DNA from 3 places in the Desulfosporosinus sp. FKA genome. Region 3 is predicted to be linked to each of the others. Evidence: riboswitches for the same ligand, from Rfam matches in the RefSeq annotation. Region 3 holds a riboswitch; each other region holds the start of a gene.
What was found. A riboswitch is a leader RNA that binds a small molecule or an ion and turns the genes downstream of it on or off. The one in region 3 is predicted to bind cyclic di-GMP.
Positions count from the first base shown of each region.

Region 1 (4,289 bases), on a different contig from region 3:
CATGATCCACATTGCAATTAAGTACATCGCTATGGTAAGCAATAAGCCCATTACAAAGGTAAAACCATAAGCATAAATATTTTCCATTCTCGAATCTCTCCCTAAATAAAGAACCAATGAAATACCAAATACAAGAATCATAACTCTTACAAAATCAACAAAACGCTTTTTTCCTCCATTCAGGATTATACTATCAATCGTTTCAAAGCTGGAAATTAGAATAATTGCTTCTACACTAAAAGTACAAAGGCCAGTTATTGTTGAATAGTAAATTAATTGACCCATTACCACCCCTCCTTTATTTTATAAAGAGAAATTGCCAAATAGGTTATTAAATTAACTTCCTCCTCTAAAACCAAATGCCTTAAATTATTCATAACTTAGGTCCCATCCAAATAGGACTTGAGTACTACTAACATTATACAATGAAACAGGATAATATCCATTATTTTGACAATATCTTAATATTCTATCTATATAACTACAAATAATTCATTGGCTATACCACAATTTCAACCACAAATAACAATAGCACCCAGCATTCTAATCTAGAACACTCAGTGTCATACTTATTATGTACTACGCATTTAAATCATGACGGCTTCTTGAACTTGACGAGGGTGGCAATGGTGCTAAAACAATACAGTTTCTTCCTCGTCTCTTCCCTTCATATAATGCACAGTCAGCTTTCTTTATTATATCTTCAACCTTCCCATAATTATCATTAACGCTTGTTACCCCAAATGTCATTGTAATTTTAACTTTATACCCGTTATACTCGATAATTTGTTCCTCAAGAATTTTCCGCATTCGATCTGCGAGTTTGCATGCGCCCTCGCTTGCTGTTTCCGGAAGTAAGATCAGAAATTCTTCCCCGCCCCACCTAGATACAACATCTCGTTCCCGCACAGCATCCTGTAGGCTTTTGGATACAACTTTTAGTACGTAATCCCCACAATCATGTCCAAAGGTGTCATTTATCTTCTTAAAATAATCAATATCTCCAATAATGATTGAAAAACTATTTTTTCGTCCATTATTTCTTATTAACTCTTCTTCAAGCTTTTTCATAATACATCTTCGGTTATATAATCCAGTTAAAGTGTCAGTATTTGAAACCCACTCTAGCTTCTCCATACTATATTTTAATGATATTATTTGAGAAGCTGAAGATATCCCCGCAAAAACAAGTACATATCCCCAAATGATAAATGTTAAAAGCAATAATATAGCATATATAGAACTTGTATTTTGAAATTGTAAAAATGACGTTGTCTTTAACAGCAGAAATGCAATAACTAGATATAAAGACATAAAATTTAGAATCCTGTCAGAAACTGTGCTAAGTATTTTTTTGTAGTACTTACTTAGTGAAAAGCATGTTACTAGTAATAATATAATCTGGATACAATTAGTAAACACATATATTAAGTATTTATTATATTTAATATTAAAAATAACGGAAAATAGTTCTCCAAATGTATTTAAAAAGTAAAATGTAATGCGATAGAATATCCAAATGCTAAGCAAGGTAAATATTTTTTTCGAGGTGGATTCACTAAATATTAACTCAAAATAAGCTATGTAAAAAAAACCAATAAAAGCTAATATGTATTCAACAGCTATTTGGTTTTTAATATTTTTTTCAACTAAAATTCCTGTAGCAAAGGTAAATAATGTAATCAGAACGAAAACAACTACAGAATATTTGATTGTTTTCGTTCGGTTAAGCAAGGTATGTGCGGTTAAAATGCTCAAAAAGCAGACAATAAATAAATATAATGTGTACACAATGAATAATCTTCCTTTCCAAAATAACCTTGGAGATCATAATTAGTTATTATGACTTAATAAGTTTTCTTATTGTTTAAGCCTAAAATCCATAATGATTAAGGAAAAAGAGCAGACTTGGTTATCAAGGCTGCTCTCATACAGATGCATATCAAGCAACCAGGCTATCATGTTCCAACTAAGGAATTTAGACCCTATGGCTTTGCGTCCCGCTCTTTCAAACGGTTTGCCCATATTGTTAGGAAATTAGTCCTATGAAAACAGTACTAATTTCTTATAATATACGGCTAATTAGCCTCTTTTTCAACAATAATTTTTAGAACCTTTTGAATTATAGCTTGCAATTCAAATTTATTTTTGCACTGCTCAATCGATTACTTGATAATAAGACACCGAGAGATTAGAAGTAGCTGATAACTTGTGAACCTTTACCAACTCAGGACTTTTCCTTAGAGATAATTGGCCTTTAATTGTTCGACAAGATTAAAGTATTTTTCATACATACCATCGCCTGTCTCCTGAGCTTGAATCATAGAAAAATCTTGTACTAGTTTAATTTTCGCCGTTTCAGATAGATACGTTTCTGCCATTGGATAAAGAATATTATTTTCTTTGTCAATATGCGCATACATAAGGGTTGTATAGCCAGAAGCATTCGCTGCAAACTCATTAAGTGCTTCTTTATCTCCATATTTAAACTTTTCAAAGGCCTCCCGCATTCCACCGATGTATCTTCGTCCATTGTCATGTTCATAGAGCATTACGCCAACAGGTCCGCCCTCTTTTGGAATACCCACAGATTCCATAGCTTCGAACAGAATTTTTTCTTCCTTACCGTGATGACAGCGATCAACAAATACTTTCATAACCTCAAGTAAGGTTTCTAGATCATTGATGCTTATATCTTTTCCTTCAGTAATTCGCTGACTAATCGTATCAAGAATCTGCAAAACCTTGATGACGGCTTCATGTTCAATTTTTAGTTCTTTAGTTGGCTGCATTTTTTCCACTCCTTTATAGTGTAACCCTTGTTTACCATACGAGGGACGTTTGAAAATCTTTCCTTTGGATGACTTAATTTTATATAACTCGGCACAATTGATCTGTGATTCAAATCAAATTATTTTATGATTTTAATCACCGCTTATTTTATTGCTAAATTTTATCCTAAAAATGTGAGCAGCAAGCGAGAGAAACACACTCACAAATTCATTGCTTGTTATACGCATGAGCTTAAGAATTCAAACCCATGAATTACGAAATAAAAATGCTTGAAGATCATAAAACTTTTTAATACACAAATCGGAATATTCGTTTATAGAGATCTTTCCAAAACCGTCAAATGCCATTGTGGTTTGTTATGCCTAGAGGTATAATCAAAGCAATAAAACTAGTTTGAATTGTTGGAACACTTAGTCTATTACAGAGAAGCCCTTTAAACTTGGGCTTTCATGCAATCTTTTTCTTGTATTTAACGAGAAATTAATAGTTGTTAAATACAAAGCACAGTTCTTATCATAACTTTTATTTATGAAAAGGAAGTGGTTAAATATAAAAGAGAAGCATAGTCATTGGCGTTACCCCTGTGAATTTTAATAGTATGCCTGAATCATCAATTGGTAAGTATACCCTTGCCGCAAACCGTCTTATGTCCCAGGCCAAGAAAAGTGAAATAGCTCACGTCCCTTATAAAAACAACCATTCAAGTGTCCTTGAAAGATGCTCGTACGCTGCAACCGAATTACTTTAGGAAACATGAATTCTACAGTAAGTTTTACCCTTAGCTATGACAAAAATAAAGATTCTAAAACATAAATTTGATCCGCGAAGCGCTTTTTCAGATGCTTCGCAGATCAAATGAGGAGAGATGAGCATGAGCATGGCCACACGTCAAGTGTATTGGAACATTGAAGGAGAGCACTGGCTCTATTTGTTCTTCATCATTGCACTTATTATCTTCGCCTACGGAGTCTACAAACGAGTAACACTTTGGAAATTAGGTCAACCTGAGAATCGCTGGAAATATCTATGGCAAGGCCTAAAAGATATTATTGTCTATGGTTTCGGGCATAAGCGAATCCTAAAAGATTCTTATCCAGGAATTATGCACGTTTGTATTTTTTGGGGATTTGTATTCTTAGCCTTTGCAACAGCAACGATCACTTTGCAAGCTGATTTTGGCTTACAAATATTCCACGGATGGCTTTATCTGTTTATAAAGCTGACAGCGAATCTCTTTGGAATAGCTGCGATCCTCGGTATCGTAATAGCAGCATATCGCCGCTATATACAAAGACCTGATCGCCTAGATAATAAAACGGATGACGCAATCACACTAGCCTTAATATTTATAATACTACTTACAGGCTTCCTAATTGAAGGAGCTCGTATTGCGGCAACACCTGATCCATGGGCGGGATGGGGATTTATTGGACAATGGATATCAATTCCCCTCAAAGCATCCCTTAATCAAGCACAGTTACTTTCATTGCATAAAT
Region 1 is NZ_NAHZ01000034.1:516,638-520,926, forward strand. It holds gene B5771_RS23635 (hypothetical protein) at 1-285, opposite strand, end outside; gene B5771_RS23640 (GGDEF domain-containing protein) at 580-1,791, opposite strand; cyclic di-GMP riboswitch class I at 1,943-2,032, opposite strand; gene B5771_RS23645 (hemerythrin domain-containing protein) at 2,241-2,792, opposite strand; gene B5771_RS23650 (heterodisulfide reductase-related iron-sulfur binding cluster) at 3,671-4,289, shown strand, end outside.
Region 1: it holds a riboswitch for cyclic di-GMP, as region 3 does, so the genes downstream of both, B5771_RS23640 (GGDEF domain-containing protein) here and B5771_RS14085 (PAS domain-containing sensor histidine kinase) in region 3, are expected to answer to the same signal.

Region 2 (4,289 bases), on a different contig from region 3:
TACCCACTAAAATCACCCCGAATATTATTTCTATTATATTTCGATAGTTAATAATGAATTCTATACGGTTTGTCTTAAGATGTCAAACTTAACCCCCATTAATTTGTTCATCCGCTGCCGCGGATACTCTCTTTCACAATAAGTTGACATATTTAATCATAACGCTTATAATTTTCTTTGTCGGATGAACTAGTATATATTGTTCAAACGCAAATTGGTAATCTATTAAGCGGACGTGGCTCAGCGGTAGAGCATTGGCTTCCCAAGCCGAGGATCGCGAGTTCGAATCTCGTCGTCCGCTCCATATTGCTTATTAGTCACTGCATAAAGCAGTGGCTTTATTATTTTTAAATTATAAATCTTCCTGACTGCGCACCATAAGAACGAGCAGTGAACTCGTTCAGCTAAGGCTGACCATCGGGGCTTCAGCGAGTAAATAAAAAGAGTTCTAATTCTTTCCCAAAGGAAAGAATTAGAACTCTCATTTTTGTGATATCGTTTATAAGATTGTCATAATAAACAGTAAATGGTGCCTCAGGACGGAATCGAACCGCCGACACGAGGATTTTCAGTCCTCTGCTCTACCGACTGAGCTACCGAGGCATTTTATGGTGACCCGTACGGGATTCGAACCCGTGTAGCCGCCGTGAAAGGGCGATGTCTTAGACCGCTTGACCAACGGGCCTCTTCTCAAAACCTAGCTCACAGATATGAATTTTACAGGAAAGCTCGCCGTGTGTCAAGTACTCTTAGAAAAGGAGGTTAAACACTAAACTTATTTAAAGCTGCTTGCAATTCATCAGCCATAGAAGACAGAACTTTACTGGAGGAAGCGATTTCCTGAACGGAGGCGGTTTGTTCCTCTGTGGCTGCAGATACGGTCTGAGTTTGATCCGTAATACTCCGGCTTGTCTCAAAGACTTCTGAAACCGAGGCGACTATTCGTTCGTTACCCAAGGCCATTTGTTGGATCTCTTCGGAAATTTCTTCGACTTGTTTCGAAACGGCTACAATTAAGGAGGAAATCTGGCTAAAGGCTGATCCCGCAGTTTCAGCTACCTCAGTGCCCAGTTTTACCTGATGTGTTCCTTCATTAATTGATAAGACAGCCTTCTGAGTATCCTGCTGAATTTCATGGATTAATGAAGCAATCTGTTGTGATGCCACTTGGGATTGTTCAGCCAGTTTACGAACCTCATCAGCTACCACAGCAAAACCTCTGCCCTGATCCCCGGCACGAGCTGCCTCAATGGCCGCATTCAGGGCAAGCAAATTCGTTTGTTCGGCAATCCCTGATATAGTATCAACGATTTGACCAATCTCTTTGGACCGTTCTCCTAATGTCATAACCACTTCTGCCGAACCGGTTACAGTTTGATCAATGGTCGCCATTTGCTGAATCGTTTTATCAATGGCCGCGCTGCCTTCTGAAGCAGAAAGGGCCGTTTTTTCAGAAGACTGTACGACAACCTTAGCATTTTCCACCATTTGCTGAATCCCAGCTGACATCTCCTCAACAATAGCAGATGATTCATTCATAGCATTCAGCTGTTTTTCGGCCCCTTTGGCAACTTCCATGATGGAAGAAGCTACTTGGCTGGATGCTTGAGCAGATTGATCAGCTCCCGCACTAAGTTCTTCTGATGAGGCAGCAACCTGTGCTGCCGAGGATGATACTTGCTGAACCAGCTGTCTTAGGTTATCTGTCATAGTATTAAAGGCTTTTCCTAATTGGCCTAGTTCATCATCTGTGTCTATCTCTAGTTTATTAATATTTAAATTCCCTTTGGCAATTTCTGCGGCGGTATCCGCCACGTCCCTGATCTGTTTCGAAAGTTTATTACTCAGAAGCGTTCCCAAGACTAAAGCAACTCCAAATGCTAAGATCAGAGACAAAATGGTATAGATAACACTTTTCTGTCCAGCCTTCAGAACCTGTTGCTGTTTAACTGCCACAAGCTTATCCATATCATCAACCCAGTTGCCTGTCCCAATAACCCAGTTATAGGGCTTAAAAAGCAGTGTATAGCTTCTTTTGGGCAGAAGTACCGTCTGATTCGGTTTAGCGAACGTATAGTCTGTATAACCGCCGTCGGGTTTCAATCCATTAGAAATAAAATCTTTAACGTAATATTTACCATGAGAGTCTTGAGCATTAAGACGTGATTTGCCTTCATTGGCAGTTCTGCCAAGCAGGACAACATTGACCCCTTCTGTTGTATCAATCCAGAAATAATTTTCTTGGTCATAGCGAAGGTTCCTAACTAAATCAGCCGCCATGGTTTTGGCTTGCTCAGGTGTCAATTCTCCTTTTTGCTGACGATTATAAACATTTTGAACTAGACTATAAGCAGTTTGAACTTCCAACTTGATTTGTCTGTCGAATTGTTCATACAACGTTGTTTGATATTGAGCTATATTAGCTTGTTCTGATGTAATAGTAGTATAAATATTATACCCACCGAGAATTAAAGCCATAATTAAGGTAGTGATCAATAAGAGCAGTAGAATCCGATATTTAATTTTTTTCAACCTTGATACCCTTCCCTTCTGAAATAGATTGATTTACTTAAAACAAAATCGCCGTCCGCAGGGGACAGCGACTGAGTCTTATTTGGTAACTCGGCCATCATCCTTATATGGAAGACCCGTAGCTTTGCGTCCCCAGTTCTCACTGGGTTTGCCTTTTTCAAATGATCTCTATGTTTCATTATGTAAATCCAGGTTTCACTATGCTAATCCAGTTAACCCGCCTTTTCGTTCAAAACACCCCATGGGTTTCCAAAGAAGGATGGTGAGCCATCCGCGACTCGAACGCGGGACACCCTGATTAAAAGTCAGGTGCTCTACCGACTGAGCTAATGGCTCTTACCGGTCTAAATCTTACAGGAAAGTTGCAAATGTGTCAAGATTCAATTTTTTACAACAAACTCTTATTATTTAAAATATTGATCCCCGTACAATAGTTTGTTCCCGGCCTGGGCCAACCGCAATTAACGTTGCCGTAACACCTGTTAATTCTTCAATCCGCTTAATGTAGTGTTGGGCGGCTTGAGGCAGGTCTTCAAAGCGGCGAACCTGGGTCAGATCTTCCTGCCATCCCGGCAGTTCTTCATACACTGGTTGACATAGTTTAAAGATCTTTTGACTTTGAGGAAATTCGTAGATAACTTCATCATTGACCCGATAGCCAACACAAATTTTTAGGGTTTTTAATCCTGTAAGAACATCAAGTTTTGTGACTGCAAAATCTGAAATCCCGCTGACACGTGCTGCATAGCGAGCAATCAAAGCATCAAACCAGCCGCAACGGCGGGGACGGCCAGTTGTCGTTCCGAATTCGTGTCCATTAGCCCGCATTTCTTCTCCTATCTCATCGAGAAGTTCTGTAGGGAAGGGGCCTTCCCCAACACGTGTGGTATAGGCTTTAACAACCCCAACAACATGATCAATGCGCGTTGGCCCAACTCCTGCGCCGACACAGGCTCCCCCGGCGATCGGATTGGATGAGGTTACAAAGGGATATGTTCCATGATCTATGTCCAGTAAAGTACCTTGAGCACCTTCAAAAAGCACTTTTTCCCCACCTTTGAGGCATTCGTCTATGGCTAATGAACTATCTGTGACCATCGGGCGAAGCTGCTCAGCATATCCTAAGTAAGTGTCATAGATATCTTCAAATTTCATGGCTGCCTTACCATAAACTTTAACAAAAAGATTATTCTTTTCTTCTAAATTTCGACGTAATTTCTCAGCAAACTCTTCTTTGTCAAGAAGATCAATCACCCGGATTCCGACTCGTGAGGCCTTATCCATATAAGCAGGACCGATTCCTCGTTTCGTTGTTCCAATTTTATGGTCCCCGCGGGCCTCTTCTTCCAGGCCGTCTAATACCAGGTGGTAAGGCATAATTACGTGAGCATTGCTGCTAATTAGGAGCTTCCCGGTTTTAATTCCTCGCTTTTCTAAATAACTAAGTTCTTCCAATAAAACTTTAGGATCAATGACTACGCCATTGCCAATAACACAAGTCTTATCTTGATAGAGGATTCCGGAGGGGATAAGGTGCAGCTTAAATTCCTCTCCATCAGCAACAACGGTGTGTCCTGCGTTATTGCCGCCCTGGTATCTAACAACCATATTCGCCTTTTCCGCCAGGAAATCTGTGATCTTACCTTTTCCTTCGTCTCCCCATTGAGATCCAATTAATATAACTCCAGCCATCAATAATTCCCCCCGTCTTTCAATCTAACATCCCTTTTAACTAAAGTTCCCAGATCAAAACATTC
Region 2 is NZ_NAHZ01000032.1:120,226-124,514, reverse strand. It holds gene B5771_RS17530 (hypothetical protein) at 1-7, opposite strand, end outside; tRNA gene B5771_RS17525 (tRNA-Gly) at 230-304, shown strand; tRNA gene B5771_RS17520 (tRNA-Phe) at 528-603, opposite strand; tRNA gene B5771_RS17515 (tRNA-Glu) at 610-685, opposite strand; gene B5771_RS17510 (methyl-accepting chemotaxis protein) at 763-2,532, opposite strand; cyclic di-GMP riboswitch class I at 2,614-2,695, opposite strand; tRNA gene B5771_RS17505 (tRNA-Lys) at 2,793-2,868, opposite strand; gene B5771_RS17500 (adenylosuccinate synthase) at 2,941-4,224, opposite strand; gene purB (adenylosuccinate lyase) at 4,289-4,289, opposite strand, start outside.
Region 2: it holds a riboswitch for cyclic di-GMP, as region 3 does, so the genes downstream of both, B5771_RS17510 (methyl-accepting chemotaxis protein) here and B5771_RS14085 (PAS domain-containing sensor histidine kinase) in region 3, are expected to answer to the same signal.

Region 3 (4,289 bases):
TGTCAATTATACTTCATTTTGAACATATGTCAATAAGGTTGCAACAACAAAAATTCAAAGCATGCTGCCCGTTAAATATCTCATAACTAGTTTTCCAGTGCTATAATTTTATTGAGTGAACTCGTGGAATCACCACTCCATCCGCTAAACTAAGATTATTTAGAAACGATCTCAGAAGTTTCACATGAAAGGAAAAAATATGAATACTCTGCCTAATACTATGCCATATTCAAACCCCGAAAAGCCGGGAAAACTAAAAGTTTTATGGAAAATTACTCGTCCTCACACTTTAACTGCATCCTTTATTCCCGTATTTATCGGTACGTCCTTATCCCTAGGTTATACCCCTTGGCATAAACTCCTTTTTGGGGCCATGCTCATAAGCTGCCTGCTCATCCAAATAGCCACAAACTTGTTTAATGAATATTATGATTTTAAACGCGGCCTGGATACGATAGATTCTATCGGCATCGGCGGAGCAATTGTCCGGGAAGGATTCCGCCCCCAGACTGTTCTGCGGCTCGCCTTGGGATGCTACGGCGTTTCAATATTATTTGGCATTTACATTTGTGTTCACAGCAGTTGGTGGTTAGCCTTAATCGGACTTGTGGGAATGCTGATTGGCTATTTATATACCGGAGGGCCGTTACCTATAGCCTATACTCCCCTAGGCGAAATTTTTGCCGGCCTACTAATGGGAACTTTCTTTATTCTTATATCGTTCTTCATCCAAACAGGATATGTCAACGAGAAAAGTATCCTCGTTTCCATACCGACCGGTATTTTAGTCGGTGCAATCAATATGGCCAACAATATTCGCGATCTTGATGGGGATAAGGATTCAGGACGAAAAACAATAGCTATTTTACTTGGGCATGAGCATGCCGCTTTCGTACTCGGAGCTATGTTCGCCACTGCTTATCTTTGGGTCATGGGATTAGTTATTAGAGGGTTGGTCAACCCCTGGCTTCTGATTGTCTTCTTAAGCATTCCCAAAGCCGTACAAGCAACGAAAGGTTTTATCGGCAAAAATCGGCCCTCCCAAATGATGCCCGCAGTTCGCTATACAGCTCAAACTAATACAATGTTTGGACTTTTGTTATGTATAAGTCTATACTTTACGCAAATTTTGCCTTATTTCAACTAGTCATTTTTGCACTATATATTGGGAAACGAACATAAAACGCTGTTCCTCCAGGATTACTCTTGAAGTTGATTGTCGCACTATGACGACTGGCAATATCGTAACAAGTACTCAATCCTAATCCCGTTCCATTCTGTTTGGTAGTAAAAAACGGCGTTCCAATATTGTCTAAGTATTCTATTGGAATGCCGCCCCCTTCATCCTCTATACATAATACCACCTGACTATTCTCGACATAGGTAGAAATACACAATGTTCCTCCCGCTTGCATAGCCTCTAACCCGTTACGACACAAATTAAGCACTAGCTGCGACATTTCATCCGGATTAAGCAAGATCTTAGGTGTATCCCCGACTAGGAACTTTATTTGTTTATCCTGAGTGAGAGAATCTGCTTCAAGTAAAGGATACAAGTGTCTTAAAATCTCATTAATATTTAGGTAATCTTGTTCTTTGGGAGAATTACGTGAAAGAGATAGGAAATCCGAAATAATTTTGTTCGCACGGTCCAGTTCATTAATCATGAGCATAAAGGTATCTCCTTGTAATTGAAACTCTGGCTTGGAGCCGAGCAGCTGGAGGAATCCCCGTACCGTAGTAATTGGATTTCTGATTTCATGGGTTATCCCTGCTGCCATTTGACCAACTAAATTAAAACGTTCCAGATTGATCATTTCTAAATGCAAGCGTGTCAATTCCTGCTCAGCTTTTTTTCGCTCCGTTATATCATAAAGAGTTTTAATAACAAGCCGTGTTCCGTTCACATCAACAAACGGTTGAATTTTAACTTCATAAATTTTATTATTATAAAAAATCTCTTCATCCTTTATGGGCCGCCCAGTACAGAACGCTTCGTTTATTCTGCAATTCTCACATGGGCTATTCCTTTTAAGCATGGCGTAGCAAAACTTGCCTTTTTTATCACCAAATTCCAAAAGATAATTGCGATTGACAAAGTGTACTTCATAATTTTCTCCCACAACAATTACTATTCCTGGGAGACTGTTTAACAAATCAAGCATACGTTGATGATCCTCTTTTATAGTCTCTTCTCTTTTCCTGCGCTCATTATGTATCCGTATAAAAAGGCTGCCGCTAATCCAGCCTAATATTATCCATAACCAAGAAATTCTCAAAGAGTGATTATGGGAATCCAGCCATCGATCAAACAAAAAAAGAATGAATCCAATACTTAATCCTATAAACACATATTTTCTTTCTTTCATCATTACTCCCTCAATATCAAAGGACTCGATTTTTATCCAATCGTAAGACTCCCACTTTTTCAAATGGGGGTGGTTCCCATACCGTGCTTTGGTGGGGATAGTTCAAAATAATATATCTATTAACCTGTATCTTGACTTTTTTCAAAATCATTCCTCCCCAAATAAAAAACCTGGTTTACTTAAAACCAGGCCGGTTGCGCTACTCGTTCCACATGTATAAAGCGCCCAAATTATACAATACATGCTTCAAAACTTCCCAATTATGTATTTAATTATTAAAAAGGTAATAATTGTATTAAAATATTCTTCACGTGTAGTATAACATAGATATACTGTATAATTTGTCACAATTTGTATTTGATGTTAGAAAAAGTTTTTTATATTTTATAACGAAATACCGTTAGCCCGAGCAATTCGGAGATGCTTCATATTGCCCTTTACTCGTTCTGTAAACCCAAAATGCATTGATGAGAAGTAATATACTTGTGGAAAAGAACACATAATGAAAACCCCAGAAAGCTGCCATCTGCCCCCCTAATACAGGGCCAACTACGTTACCTAAATTTTGGGCCGCATTATTATACCCAAATATTCTGCCTGAAATTGTCTCCGGAATGTTACTTTTCAGAAGTGAATTAATTGATGGCAAAAAACCAGCGGTTGCCACTCCCATCATGAAACGTAAAATAATAAGCTGCCAGGCATTTCGGACATATGCTTGAGGAATTATAATTACAGCTGCCCCAAGGAGGCAGACAAATAACACTGAATATGGCCCTACCCTGTCCGATAGCTTGCCCAGGAGGGGAGCAATCAGCACATTAGCCAATCCCACAGCAGAAACGACTGCTCCAGAAATAATTGCTATATGATTAGCGTTATTCATTAGAAGCTTGACGTAAATGGTAACAATAGGTTCAATTGACATACTGGCTAATTGAAGCATAAACGAGGTTATAAACATGGCTATCAGTACTTTAGGCTTGTCAATAGTCTTCCAAAATTCTTGACCGGATAACCGAGCCGAATTGTTCGGTACAAAGTCTTCTTGAATAAACAGCAAAGCGATTAGAAAGGCCAAAAACAAAAATCCCCCGGTGACATAAAAAACATGACGCAAACCGATGAGTTCAGATAATGTACCACCGACAAGAGGACCGATCAAGGAACCTCCGACCGAGCCGGAAGTAAGAGTACCCAAGGCCCAACCAGCATGTTCTTTGGGGGTTTGAGAAGAAACAAGGGTTATCGCTGCCGGTACATAACCAGATATGGCACCCATTAAAAGGCGAAGGCCCACAAGTTCATAAACATTATGAACAAATCCGATTAAAATCATAATTACAGCCATCCCCAGACTTGCTCTCAACAACATCATCTTACGGCCATGTATATCGGCCAGTTTTCCCCAAAGCGGTGAAACAATAGCGGCGGAGAGAGCCGTTGCCCCAAAAGCAACACCGGACCACTGTTCAACGCTGGCAATATTATGAACGCCCAATTGTTGGATATAAACAGGAAGAAAAGGAATTACAAGGTTCATGCCAGCCATCGTGGCGAAGGAGCCGAACCAACAGATAATTAAGTTACGTTTCCACATCGTCATAAGTTTTTAGTTGTTCCTTTCAGATGTTTAAGTTATTATACCTAAATATTTTAGCGCCATTTGTATAAAGAAACAAATTATATAAGGTATACCTACAATTCAAATAATCTTAATTTTTCCAGAAATTCCTCAACTGCTTTAGAACTTGCCGGTTCTTGGCTATGCAAAATGCTTAATTTGCGAGAAAACTGGAGTTTTTCTTTTGTCTTAATCGGTACCGTCTTAATTACCTTAGCCGCTATTTCTTTGTGAACAACAAGACGAGATACAATCGTGATCCCAAGACCATTAATCACCGCTTCTTTAACTCCCTC
Region 3 is NZ_NAHZ01000030.1:40,074-44,362, reverse strand. It holds gene B5771_RS14090 (1,4-dihydroxy-2-naphthoate polyprenyltransferase) at 221-1,147, shown strand; gene B5771_RS14085 (PAS domain-containing sensor histidine kinase) at 1,140-2,432, opposite strand; cyclic di-GMP riboswitch class II at 2,549-2,635, opposite strand; gene B5771_RS14080 (multidrug efflux MFS transporter) at 2,770-3,975, opposite strand; gene B5771_RS14075 (LysR family transcriptional regulator) at 4,068-4,289, opposite strand, start outside.